3 regions of the Nicoliella spurrieriana genome follow, and region 1 is predicted to be linked to each of the others. Evidence: predicted binding sites of a transcription regulator. Region 1 holds the regulator's gene; each other region holds the start of a gene.

Region 1 (4,535 bases):
ACCACCGGGAACGTAACCTTCTTCAACGGCGGCCCGGGTAGCGTTCAATGCATCTTCAATTCTGTACTTACGTTCCTTTAATTCGGTTTCGGTAGCAGCACCGACCCGGACTACGGCAACTCCACCGGCTAATTTAGCAAGGCGTTCCTTTAACTTATCACGGTCAAAGTCAGAAGTCGTCTTTTCGATTTGCGTCTTAATTTCGCTGACCCGATCGGCAATCTGGTCCTTATCACCAGCACCTTGGACGATGGTCGTACTATCCTTAGTAACGTTAACCTTTGATGATTGACCTAATTGGTCTAACGTAGCATCCTTTAAGTTTAAGCCTAAGTCGTCAGTGATCAAAGTCGCCCCAGTCAAAGTAGCAATATCTTGTAATTGGTCCTTCCGACGATCACCAAAACCAGGGGCCTTAACAGCAACTACGTTAAAGGTTCCACGCATCTTGTTCAATACAAGCGTTGGCAATGCTTCTCCACCAATATCATCAGCAATGATTAATAGTGAACGTCCTTGTTCAACCACTGATTGAAGCACTGGTAAGATGTCTTGAATGTTATTAATCTTCTTATCAGTAATCAAAATGTATGGGTTATCCAAGTTAGCTTCCATCTTATCGTTATCGGTCACCATGTATTGTGACATGTAACCACGATCAAATTGCATTCCTTCAACAACATCAAGGCTAGTATCAACCCCACGGGAATCTTCAATCGTAATTACTCCATCGTTACCCACTTTTTCCATGGCATCGGCAATTAATGAACCGACTTGCTTGTTAGCGGATGAAATTGAAGCAATTTGTGCAATATCATTCTTGTTCTTTACTTCGTGTGACATCTTGTGTAATGCCTTAACAGCTACCTTAGTAGCTTCTTCAATTCCGCGACGGACGCCCACAGGATTAGCACCGGCGGTAACGTTCTTCAAGCCTTCGTTAACGATTGCCTGGGTTAAAACGGTGGCAGTCGTGGTCCCATCACCAGCAATATCGTTAGTCTTGGATGCAACTTCAGCAACTAATTTAGCACCCATATTTTCAAAATGGTCTGGTAATTCAATTGCCTTTGCAATCGTAACCCCATCGTTAGTAATGTTTGGGTTTCCGGCACCTTCTTCAAGAACCACATTGCGCCCCTTAGGTCCCAATGTCGTTTTAACCGTATCAGCTAGTTTATCTACTCCATTAAGCAATGATCTTCTAGCACTTTCTGAAAATTTAACTTCCTTAGCCATTTATTCTCACCTCATAAATTAGATTTTATTTTGAATGGTTTAATTTTAAATTAATTAGTCAATCACTGCGACTAAATCTTTATCATGCAAAACTAAGTAGGATTGTCCTTCATAGTCAACTGAAGTTCCTGAGTACTTATCAAATAAAACAGTGTCACCCTTTTTAACGGATGGTGCAACTTGCTTGCCGTTATCAAGAACTCGACCATCCCCAACAGCAACAACCTTCCCGGTTTGTGGCTTTTCCTTAGCATTACTTGCTAATACAATTCCACCGACTGTTTTTTCCTTTGCTTCCTCAACTTCAACGATGACACGATCACCTAATGGCTTTAACACATTAATCCCTCCAAGTTCATTTACAACTTTATTTTAGCACTTGATGTCCATCAGTGCTAATCACTGTCTTAAATATATCTGTTTTTAATTTTAATTGCAACCATTTTGACTGAATTAAAAAATGTGCACGTAAATTAACTTACATGCACATTCTAAATGGTTAACTTTGATGCGTCGATGATTTTGATTTAAAACTAGTATTCATTAAACTTACTTAATATAATGTTCAATAAAATAAATTAACGTCTGTAATTCATTCGTTAAATCCACGTTTTGGACCGTCACGTTTTCCGGCGTGGATAGTCTGACCTGCGTAAAATTAAGGAACCCTTCCGCTCCGGCTTTAATTGCATTATCACAAACTTCCTGCGCCACTTTAGATGGAACGGTCAAAATGACCACCTTAATTTGTTGATCACGCAGTTGTTGAATCATTTCTTCATATGAGTAGATCGGCACGCCATTTTGAATCGTATTGATCATGCGTTCCTTGGTATCAAAGGCTGCTGAAATTCTAACGTTGCTATCACGGTGAAAGTTAAAATTAAGCAGGGCCTGGCCAAAGTTACCAACCCCCACTAACGCTACGTTAGTTAAGCGGTCTTCGTTCAAAATGCGCTTGAAAAAGTTTAAAAGATTATCAACGTCATATCCGTAGCCCCGCTTGCCAAGCGCCCCAAAGTATGAAAAATCTCTGCGGATGGTTGCGGAATCGACTTGAATTGCATCCGCAAATTTATTTGAGGAAATTCGTTCAACTTTAGAATCATGTAGAATGGTAAGGTATCGATAGTAAATCGGTAATCGTTTTGCGGTTGCTCGTGGAATTTTATTTTCAGCCATAATTAACGTTCCTCCTGGCATTTGCATTCAAAAAAACATTTTACAGATTATTCTATCACAAAAAGTAACTTTGTGAAATATCAATCAATTATATCAGATTCATAATTTCATATTATTCACAAATTATGATAAAATTATCCATAAATTACCATAAAACAAAGGGGTGAGGACTTGCAAATATTACAAGTAAATAACGTTACCAAAAGATTTGACGGTGTGCCAATTTTCACAAATGTTAGTATGAATGTTGAAAATCACGCCCGAATTGGACTAGTGGGCCGCAACGGGGCTGGTAAATCAACTCTCGTTAAGATGATCATTGGGGAGGAAAGCGTTGATGCCGGCACCATTACCGAAAAAAACGGTTTAACCGTTGGCTACCTTTCACAAAACACCGGTCTCCATTCTGAGCAAAATGTTTGGGACGAAATGCTCAGCGTTTTCGCCGAGTTAATTAAAACCGAACGAAAAATGCACGCCCTCGAACAACAAATGAGCGATCAACAAGTGAATCAAGATCCAAATAAGCTCGCCGAAGTTACTAAGTCATACGATACCATGCAGGCTAATTTTACTGCTAACCATGGTTACAGCTATCAAGCTGAAATTAAGGCAGTCTTAAATGGATTCGGGTTTGGTGAAGAGTACTACGATCAACCAGTTAACTCACTATCAGGTGGTCAACAAACTCAATTAGCACTGGCTAAGTTGCTCCTTGAAAAACGGGACCTATTGATCCTAGATGAACCTACTAACCATTTAGATGTTGAGACCATTACCTGGCTTGAGGGGTATGTCCAAAATTACCCTGGGGCACTATTGATCATCTCCCATGACCGGTACTTTATGGACAAGCTAGTCAATGAAGTGTATGACCTAGATAATGGCTCGATGACCTACTACAAGGGTGACTACACTAGCTTTGTAAAACAAAAACAAGCTCGTTATGCAGAACGGCTCCATGCCTATGAAAAGCAACAAGCCGAAATTAAAAAAATGAAGGATTTTATCGACAAAAACATCGTGCGGGCTTCGACCACTAATCGGGCCCAAGCCCGCCGGAAACAACTAGCTAAAATGCACAAGCTAGAAAAGCCATTCGACAATAATAAGGTTGCTCAGTTCCGGTTTACCGCAGCAAAGCCTAGCGGAAACATTGTGCTTACGGTTCGTGACTTAGCGGTCGGCTACGATGGCAATGTGATTGCTAGTCCCATCAATATTGATGAAAAAAAGCACCAATCAATTGCGATCATCGGTCCCAACGGGGTTGGTAAATCGACGCTCCTTAAAACCATCCTAGGGCAACAGCCCAAATTAGCTGGTACGGTAACCTTCGGGACCGGTGTTACGATTGGTTACTACGATCAAAAGCAGGAGTCGTTACACAGTGATAAAACCGTCCTCAATGAAATTTGGGACGATTATCCCACCACATCAGAGGGGCGCATTCGGACCATTTTAGGTAGTTTTTTGTTTTCCGGAAACGACGTTGAAAAGGTCGTGGGGAACCTTTCCGGTGGTGAAAAAGCACGGTTAATGCTTACCAAGTTAGCAATGGACCATGATAACTTCTTAATGTTGGATGAACCCACTAACCACTTGGATATCGAAAGTCGGGAAGTATTAGAAACCGCCTTAAAGTTATTTGATGGGACGATTCTATTCGTTTCTCATGATCGGTACTTCATTAACCAGGTGGCTAGTGAAATCATCGAAATTACGCCCGATGGATCACAAAGATACCTTGGTAATTACGATTACTACGTGGAAAAGAAGGAGGATGAAATTGCCCAAGCAAAACACGATGCCGAACAACTGGCAGAGCAACATCCCGAACAAAATCAACCCGTTCAATCCAAAGGCCGGGTCGATTATCAACAAAGCAAACAAGACCAAAAGCGGGCCCGCAAGCTAAAACGGCAAATTAGTGATATTGAAGCCCAAATGGGAATGCTTAGTAAGCGGCATACTGAAATCGAGGACCAAATGGCTCACCTAGCATCAGCCCAAAAGATTGGTGAATTAAATGACCTTCAAACGGAACTCGAACAAATTAACCAACAAAACGAGGAACTATCAAATCAGTGGACTGAACTTAGTCTGGAATTGGA
Region 2 (4,535 bases), 270 kb from region 1:
TGTCTAAACTGACCTCAATATACACTAGCAAATCCGGGCGTTTCTTTTTCGCTGCAAATGGTAGTTCCTCCATCATGTTATCCAATAATTCATGATAAATCGCTGCCTCGGCATCGTTAATATTTCCCAACCGATGGTTTAAATCAGTAAACAACGCATCTTCATAGATTGAACGGTCTAAAACGTTGTTATCATCCCGTTGCGCTCGCTTAATCATTTCAAAACGCTTATTTAAAAAATAAATTTGTAATAAAAAACCGTATTTCTGTTTATCCTGATAAAACAATGGTAATACTGGATTATCCCCAACTGGTTCGTAGAACGCCTTCGTTCCAAGGTGCTTCGCTACCCGGGTAGTCAATGATGACTTCCCTGCGCCAATCGTTCCAGCTAATACAAGCATCGGCATAGGATCCCCCTTTTAATCGACCCAAATTAATTATCCAGCTGTTTAGCAAACCATGGACTCTTGGTAAACGCTAGAATATCATTTCCAATGTACAACATATAGGTTACAAATAGCACTGGTGATGCCCCACCCTGTGCTGCAGTGATCCCCCATAAAATAACTGATAAAATGCCCTGGGCAAACCAAAAATAATAGGTTTCCCGTTTCTTTAACGTGGTTAAAATCGCGCCCATGATTCCAGTTGTTGATGAAATCGAATCAATCAATGGCCGCGGACTGTCAGTAAGGTGAACCAACAGGGTATGCATAATCAAAACCACAACAACAAAGCCGAATACGTATGGTAACCAGTTTTTAATGGTCGTGGCAACACTATCGCCTCGCAGACCAGAAATTTTTTGTTCAGCATCTTGATTCCAACTAGGCATTAACAATACCGGAACATCTAATAATACGATATAGCTAAGTTGCATCACAATTTCCATGTAATTCTTGGCGGTAAATGCAACCGCAATTAATAAGATCGCACTAAGTAAGCCCAACCAACCGTTGACTGGTTTTGCATTATTAATTGCCAGTACACAGGTTAAACCTAGCGCACCAGCAATAAACGTTACAATACTAATCGTAGTCATCGGGCTACTTAGCGTTAATGCTAAGTTAAATCCTAACCCAAAGAATAATAGAATGTATGATTGGACATTCCAGCCCAACAATTGGCTCCATAGCCACTTACAATAATTCATTCAAAACGCTCCCAACACAATATATAGTACCTAAATAACTAAAAATATCTATATATAGTTATTTTAGTCGACTCGTTCTATTATATCCAAATTAGAATTGATTTCAATCTCGTTAATTAAACGATTGAATCGTAAACGTGTTATTTTTCAATTAGCAAATCCACGAAAGGACCCCTAGCCATAAGCATAAATAAAGGGGATGGCCACCCCATCCCCGTACTAAATTGCCATTCCGATTAAAGCTGCTAAGATTCCTAATAAAGTAGTTAAAATAAAGTATATCCCGGCCCATTGTGGATGTTTAATCTGCAGTTTGACCGTTTCATTCATGAACGTAGAGAACGTAGTATAGCCACCCAGAATCCCACTCCCGATTAGAAATGCGATGGATCCATCAGCAAGGTGGCCAGTTAATAAGCCTAGCAAAAACGCACCGGACACATTGATCACCACGGTAGCCAGCGGAAATTCCTTCCACCCCATGCGATTGCCAATTAATTCAATCATGCCATATCGAATGACCGCTCCAAACGCAGCGGCAAATCCCACAAGTACAATTTTGGTAATCATTATTTTTCACCCGCCTTTGCAATAACGTAATCAGCGAGTTTGACCCCAATTAATGCGAATATATATCCAAAAATCAAACTGATTGAAAGATACCAGAATGAATTAATTAGTGAAATTTTGAGCAGCTTCACAAAATCGACCGTAAACGTTGAAAAAGTAGTAAAGCTACCAATAAACCCCACGGTAATCCCACTTAAAACATCACTCGAAATATTCATCAATAGTGGCAGAGTACTAGCAATAAATGATAGTAAGAACGTCCCAATTAAATTAATTGCAATAATCATTGCAAAGTGTTGATTACCAGATAATAACGTTAACCACTCACGAAGTGCACCGCCTAAGAACCCAAAACAGATAATATAAATAATCCTACGCAACTAAATCGCCTTCCTTAGCTTTATTAATTTATCCTATCATAATTAAGTGATTATGCACTTTAGTTAAGAAATTCACAAAATAAAGTAAAAATATCATTTTTAATTTTTTATTCATGCAACCGGTTGTAATTTGCATAATTATATAAAAACAAATTAATTAATTATTAACATTTGTGAAACCATGAACTATCTTTGCTAATAAATCAACATTCACCCTTGCTTACTAGGTATTCCACTAATGTGATTTTATTCATTTATAAATTGAATTATCGTTATATTTATAAGAAATAATAGTTGATTATTTAACAATAATCATTAGTATTATAAGTGTAATCAAAAGTAACTAACTACTAACTAGTTGGTGTTAATTGGTTATTTCATATCAAATCGTTATTGAAAGCCTGATCATTTGATTGGGTTAAAAAATTTATTATATTTATAAAGGGGATATTTACACATGAAAGCATTAGTATTAACTGGTACTAAACAAATGGAAATCCAAGATTTGGATACTCCAACTCCAAAGCCTGACGAAGTTTTAGTTAAGACCGCATACGCAGGTATCTGTGGTACTGACGACGCATTATACAATGGTCTTCCAGGTTCAGCAGATGCTGTTCCTCCAATTGTTTTAGGACATGAAAACTCAGGGGTTGTTGAAGCCGTTGGTGCTAACGTTACCCAATTTAAGAAGGGTGACCGTGTTGCTGTTGACCCTAACATCTACTACCCTAAGGACAAGTACTTCCGTGTTGACCGTCCACAATTAGCTGAAGACTTATCAGCTGTTGGTGTTACTCGTGATGGTGGTTTGGAAGAATACTTCACTGCTCCTGAATCAGTTGTATACCACGTTCCAGCTAACCTTTCATTAAAGGCTGCTTGTTCTACTGAACCTGTATCATGTGGTGTTCACGGTGTTCGTCGTCTTAACTTACAACCACACTACAAGGCACTTGTTATGGGTGATGGTTACATGGGTCTATTATTCGTTGAATTATTAAAGGCTTACGGTGTTCAACACGTTGACTTAACTGGTCGTCATGATGACAAGTTAGCTGAAGAACAAAAGCTTACTGGTGCAGACCACGTTATCAACACTGAATCTGGTGACATTACTGAAGAATACGACATCGTTATTGAAGCCGTTGGTCGTCCAGAAACTCAAGAAAAGGCAATCGAAGTTGCAGGTAAGGGTGGTCAAATCCTTATGTTTGGTGTTGGTCGTCCAGATCAAACATTCACTGTTAACACTTACGAAGTATTCCAAAAGGAATTAGACATCAAGGGTTCATTCATTAACCCATACTCATTCGATGACTCCCTTGCATTAATGGCAAGTGGCAAAATTGATGTTGAACCACTTATCAAGAACGTTCTTCAACTTAACGAAGTTGTTGGTAAGCTTGATGGTTCTGACAAGCGCCCTGGTAAGTCAGTTGTTGAACTTGACGGTAGCTTGAAATAATTAATTTCTACGGAGGCATATAAAATGGCTTTACAAGATTACTTCACTGGACTTCAACACGTTGGAATCCCATCAAAAGACTTAGATAAAACAATTGCGTTTTACAAGAAGTTAGGCTTTGAAGAAGCTGGTTTGTTCCATAATGGTGAAAACCGTTGTGCGTTCATGAGATACAACAACTTAACCATTGAAACTTGGGAAGGTGACCCCGTTACTATGAAGAACGGTGCCATTAACCACTTTTCAATGAACTGTACTGACGTTGACAAGGCTTTCGAAGCTGCTAAGGCTGAAGGCTTTGACATGGTCAACGATGAAATCCAATCCATCCCTTCATTCTGGGATAATGGAATTCGGTTCTTTAACATCTTAGGACCAAACCATGAAACGATTGAATTCTGTCAAATTGTCTAGTTAAGACTTAAAAATAACCACGATGATTAAATCATCGTGGTTATTTTTTTATCTTTAGTAGTAAAAAAGCTTTGATCCTAAGAATTAGAATCAAGGCTTTTTTTAAATTTATTTAACTGCTTTAACGTAACTCTTATTAGATGTAAAGTGAGTCCCATTTGCACCCATTGCAATGGTCTTAGTCCCCCGTTGTTTAAACGATTTAACTGCAACCTTTGCGCCCTTCTTAAGGTGCTTAATCCGTTGATTAGCACTGTCATAAATGTAAATTCCATTCTTAGCAGTTACCTGAACCATCTTAACGTTCTTTGAAGAGTGGTAAACTTTTGTATTAATCTTTGGCTTTAACACCTTAATCGTAGTCGTTTTTTGCTTACTGATTGAGTGTTTATTAGCGGTCGTCAAGCTATTAGTCGTACTGTCACTAAATTTAGTGCTGGAACTAGCACTAGCAGCTACACTGGACTTTACGCTAGTTGAACTAGCGCTAGCACTTGAACTTGCGCTACTACTAGTTACTGAACTAGTACTGCTGCCATTCGAGGATG
Region 3 (4,535 bases), 180 kb from region 1:
CCAAGTTAGCGGAGTTTATCGAACAAAAAATTGCTGAAATTAGTTAATTCACTAATTGACAGTTACTTTAATCAATGATAAGCTTTTGATAAATTAGTTTAGAATAATTTGAATTCCATTTAAGTAGGGCATGGTCTGTGCGTCAGAAAGTCGGTGGTTAATGCGAACCGATCAGGATTATGAATGCGAAATACCGGAATTTGCATGAATTATTAATCGAAATGAGACCCGTTACCGTCTTGAAGTGAGTAGTCAATTGACTATTAATAAGGGTGGTACCACGGTATAAAAGTCGTCCCAATTACATTTAGGTGTAATTGGGACTTTTTGTTTGTCTACATGATAGAAAGGATTTGGATTTTATGAATGAACAGCGACCAAAAATTAGTTTGAAGGAGGGCGTATTAGTCCTGGTGGTGTTACTAGCGATTATGGCAGCCGGCATCATCGGATTGAAAATTAGCCCTGAAGTGCCCATTTTAATCGGCATCATGCTATTGATTTTTTGGGCCAAGTTACGCGGCTTTTCGTGGGATGATATTCACGGAAGTTTCACGATCGGGATTAAAAATGGCATCATCCCGTTATTTATCTTCCTGTTAATCGGAGCCCTTATCGGGGTCTGGATTGCCACGGGCATTATTCCTAGTTTAATGGTATTTGGGTTTAATTTAATTAGCATTCGCTGGTTCTTGCCATCCGTATTTGTGGTGTGTGCACTAGTGGGCTCGATTATCGGAAGTGCCTTTACGATTATTTCAACGCTCGGCATCGCATTCATGGGGATTGGGTTAACGATGGGCATTAATCCAGCCATGGTGGCTGGGGCAATTCTATCCGGGGCTGTCTTCGGGGATAAATCATCCCCATTATCAGCAACCAATAACCTTTCGGCCGCCGTTGCAAATGCTGATTTAATTACTCACATTAGAAATATCATGTGGTCAACGTTACCAGCTAGTGTGGTAGCATTTATTCTATACGCACTAATGAGTCAAGGGAACGGGCATGCTGATTTAGACCGGATCCAAGGAACCGTAATGACGTTGCACCAAAATTTTGCAATTACACCGTGGGCCCTAATTCCAGTGTTATTACTATTCATATGTGCGTGGTCTAAGATTCCCACTATTCCCACGTTATTTATCAACATTGTGGTTTCATCAATTATCGGGATGATTCAAAATCCAGAATTAAACCTGGTTAAATTGAACAACGTGATTCAAAGTGGCTACGTTGCCCATACTAAGAACCCCCAAGTAGACGCATTATTATCCCGAGGTGGGATTGCCGGGATGATGAGCACGATGTCATTGATTTTTGTGGCATTGGCACTCGGGGGCATTTTAATGCACCTGGGCATCGTGGATGCAGTGATTAAACCATTGACCGATCGGCTAAAGTCGGATGGTAATATCATTACGACCGTCATTGCAACCTGTATTGGGGTCAACATCTTTATTGGTGAACAGTACCTGTCGATTATTTTACCAGCGAATGCCTTTAAGAAGACGTTTGCGGAAAATAACCTTGCACTGGTCGCATTGAGTCGGGCACTAGAAGATGGGGGTACCGTAATTAACTATCTAATCCCATGGGGAGTCGCTGGGGCATTTGTTACCAATGCCCTGGGTGTTCCAACCATTCACTACCTGCCATTTGTATTCGTGAGTCTATTTTCACCGGTCTTTTCGATTCTTTCCGCTTACACGGGGATCGGAATTAAGCACATTCACCCGGTTAAAAAGTAACTAAAAAAGAGCTGTCCATTTTTTCAAATGGGCGGCTCTTTTTCAATGGGTTAATTATTTAGTAAAATCAACGACCATCCGGCCAACGATTTTACCATTCTTCATTTCATCAATGATGTCATTAATTTCTGATAACTTTCTAGTTTGCACGATTGGCTTAACCTTTCCTTCGGCACCAAATTGGAAGGTTTCCTTAAGGTCTTCCCGGGTCCCCACTAATGAACCTTCAACATGGATACCATCTAAAACGGTCTTAGCAATGCTTAAGTCCATGTTTCCTTGTGGAAGGGCAACGGCGACTAAATGACCATCAGGACGTAATGCATTGATGGCCTGGTTAAATGCGACCGGAGTAACCGCAGTGATTACTGAAACATGGGCACCACCATCAGTTTTAGCCCGGACTTCTTCGTCCAAGTTTTCATCGCGGTAGTCAAGCCCAACGTTAGCACCAACCTTTTTAGCTTCTTCAAGGTTCTTACCACGAGCGATGGCAACGACGTTTGCACCGAAGACATGGCTAGCGAATTGCACCCCTAGGTTTCCTAAACCACCGGCACCAACGATTTCTACCCATTGACCAGGCTTGGTTTGGCCCACCTTTAAAGCCTTGTACATGGTAACCCCAGCACAGGTAAGTGAAGTGGCTTCCACTGGATCAAGTTCTTCTGGGACCTTCACTGCGTAGTTAGCCTTAACGATGACTTCTTCAGCCATTGCACCATCAGCAGTAAACCCAGCATTTAAAACGTTTCGACAAAGCGTTTCACGACCAGTAAGACAGTATTCACAATGACCACAGCCACTGAAGAACCAAGCGATTGAGACACGGTCGCCGACTTTAAGACTATCAACATCGTCAGCGACTTGAATTACTCGACCGACCCCTTCGTGACCAATGATTCGACCTGGTTGATCACCAAAGTCACCATTAGCAACGTGTAAGTCAGTGTGGCATAACCCACAGTATTCAACTTTAACTAGGGCTTCACCATTCTTAATTGGGCGGAGGGTAACATCTTTAATATCAACGTAACCATCGGGGGTTTGTCTAACAACAGCAGCTTTCATCTATAAGGACCTCTTTTGTATTATTTATAATCTTGTTAATCCATTCACAATATACCACCAAAACTTGCTAAAATAAAGCTAATTCAAGCAAAATTTACCTGTTTTTAGAGTTTAAATTAAATCATTTTTACATTAAATAGGGATAGTGATTGATTAGAACTTTTGAATTATGACGCTAAATTAGTTAACTTCAAATAAAATATACACTTTTAAGTTAGCCGAATTAATTAGAAACTGATTAAATAAGCATTTTAATCATTTAGAAACCATGAAATATTACAAAATATGCAGAAATACACAGCTAAAATGTATATTATTTACTGATTTATAATCAGTATTAACAGCTATCAAGGGGTGCATTGTTACAAAACGATTACATTTTTACAAAATCACCCTGTTTATTTAACATTGACGATATTTACATGTAACAACTAATGGGTAGAATACATCACAGTTAATCAAATCGGATTAGCTGTTTTCATGTAAACGATCCAGAAAACGATATCAAGGAAACGATATCCAGATTATGTTTTATTATAGAAGGAGAGATTTTTATCTTACGGAATAAGAATTTAAAGAGAATTTTAGCTTCAACTACTGTTGCTGCCGGATTATTTGTTGCTGGTGTTGGTGCCGTTAAGGCTGATGCTTCCACTAGAATCACTGTTCAATCAGGTGACACCCTTTGGGCAATCGCTCGTGAATACAATGTTGATTTACAGAGCCTTGAATCCGCAAACAACTTAAATGACAATTCAGTTATTTACGTTGGACAAAGTTTAACCCTACCTGATAACGGAAACACTGCTTCAACTACTAACACGACTGCAAACACTCAATCAGCTGTTCAAACTAGTGGTGCTACTCAATCAAGCTACAACAACCAATCAAACGTAGTTGCTAGCTCAAACAACACTACGACTGCAGCTAGCTCAAACACGACTGCAACCACTGCTGCTACTTCAGGTGACAGTTCCTCTGCTAAGGCATGGATTGCTAACCGTGAATCTGGTGGTTCATACACTGCTACTAACGGTCAATACGTTGGTAAGTACCAATTATCTTCATCATACCTTAACGGTGACTACTCAGCTGCTAACCAAGAAAGAGTTGCTGATTCATACGTAGCTTCACGTTACGGTTCATGGGATGCTGCTAAGGCATTCTGGCAAAGCCACGGTTGGTACTAAGATTTAGGATTAACCATTAATTAAATTAGTAAGACTCTAAACGGCGGATCTGATTCGCCGTTTTTTTTTGTGCAAATAGCTTGTACTCTTACAAAAAGTAAGTTATTATGAAGACACTAATTTAAACAATAAGGAGTTATGAACTATGAAATATGGGATTACCGCTGCGACCGGTCACTTCGGACAAACCGCATTTAAGGAGTTAGCTACATTAGTCCCCGCATCTGACATTGTGGTCTTGGTGCGGAATGTTGATAAGGCTAAACAAATTTTTCCCGCTGGAACGGACATTCGGCCAGCTGATTACACCCAAGTTGATCAATTGAACGAATCATTGAAGGGTGTTGATAAATTGATTTTTATATCATCACAACCGGGAGCAGGGATGCCACGGGCTGAACAACACCATAATGTCGTAAACGCTGCAAAGCAGGCGGGGGTGCAATTTATTGCCTACACTAGTTTCCCCAATGCAGACCATGCTAAATCGCCACTATCAGCTGATCACAAGCAGACTGAGCAA

The links. Region 1 encodes Rex, which represses fermentation and respiration genes when NADH is low (regulators of the CRP and FNR family bind a similar motif). Its sites were predicted from a motif close to TTGTGAANTANTTCACAA; they were not measured.
Region 2: MOO44_RS03340 (zinc-dependent alcohol dehydrogenase family protein) is a predicted target of Rex. The motif match lies at 2,397-2,414, and genes of this name have one in related genera.
Region 3: adhP (alcohol dehydrogenase AdhP) is a predicted target of Rex. The motif match lies at 2,855-2,872, and genes of this name have one in related genera.

The regions. Positions count from the first base shown of each region.
Region 1 is NZ_CP093361.1:108,870-113,404, forward strand. Features, by position in the region: gene groL (chaperonin GroEL) at 1-1,239, opposite strand, end outside; gene groES (co-chaperone GroES) at 1,294-1,578, opposite strand; gene MOO44_RS02110 (redox-sensing transcriptional repressor Rex) at 1,789-2,421, opposite strand; gene MOO44_RS02115 (ABC-F family ATP-binding cassette domain-containing protein) at 2,593-4,535, shown strand, end outside.
Region 2 is NZ_CP093361.1:374,465-378,999, forward strand. Features, by position in the region: gene MOO44_RS03320 (deoxynucleoside kinase) at 1-409, opposite strand, end outside; gene pnuC (nicotinamide riboside transporter PnuC) at 436-1,155, opposite strand; gene MOO44_RS03330 (fluoride efflux transporter FluC) at 1,375-1,725, opposite strand; gene MOO44_RS03335 (fluoride efflux transporter FluC) at 1,725-2,105, opposite strand; gene MOO44_RS03340 (zinc-dependent alcohol dehydrogenase family protein) at 2,563-3,573, shown strand; gene MOO44_RS03345 (VOC family protein) at 3,598-3,987, shown strand; gene MOO44_RS03350 (GH25 family lysozyme) at 4,096-4,535, opposite strand, start outside.
Region 3 is NZ_CP093361.1:284,058-288,592, reverse strand. Features, by position in the region: gene trxA (thioredoxin) at 1-47, shown strand, start outside; gene nhaC (Na+/H+ antiporter NhaC) at 363-1,751, shown strand; gene adhP (alcohol dehydrogenase AdhP) at 1,806-2,822, opposite strand; gene apf (aggregation-promoting factor) at 3,290-4,012, shown strand; gene MOO44_RS02930 (SDR family oxidoreductase) at 4,158-4,535, shown strand, end outside.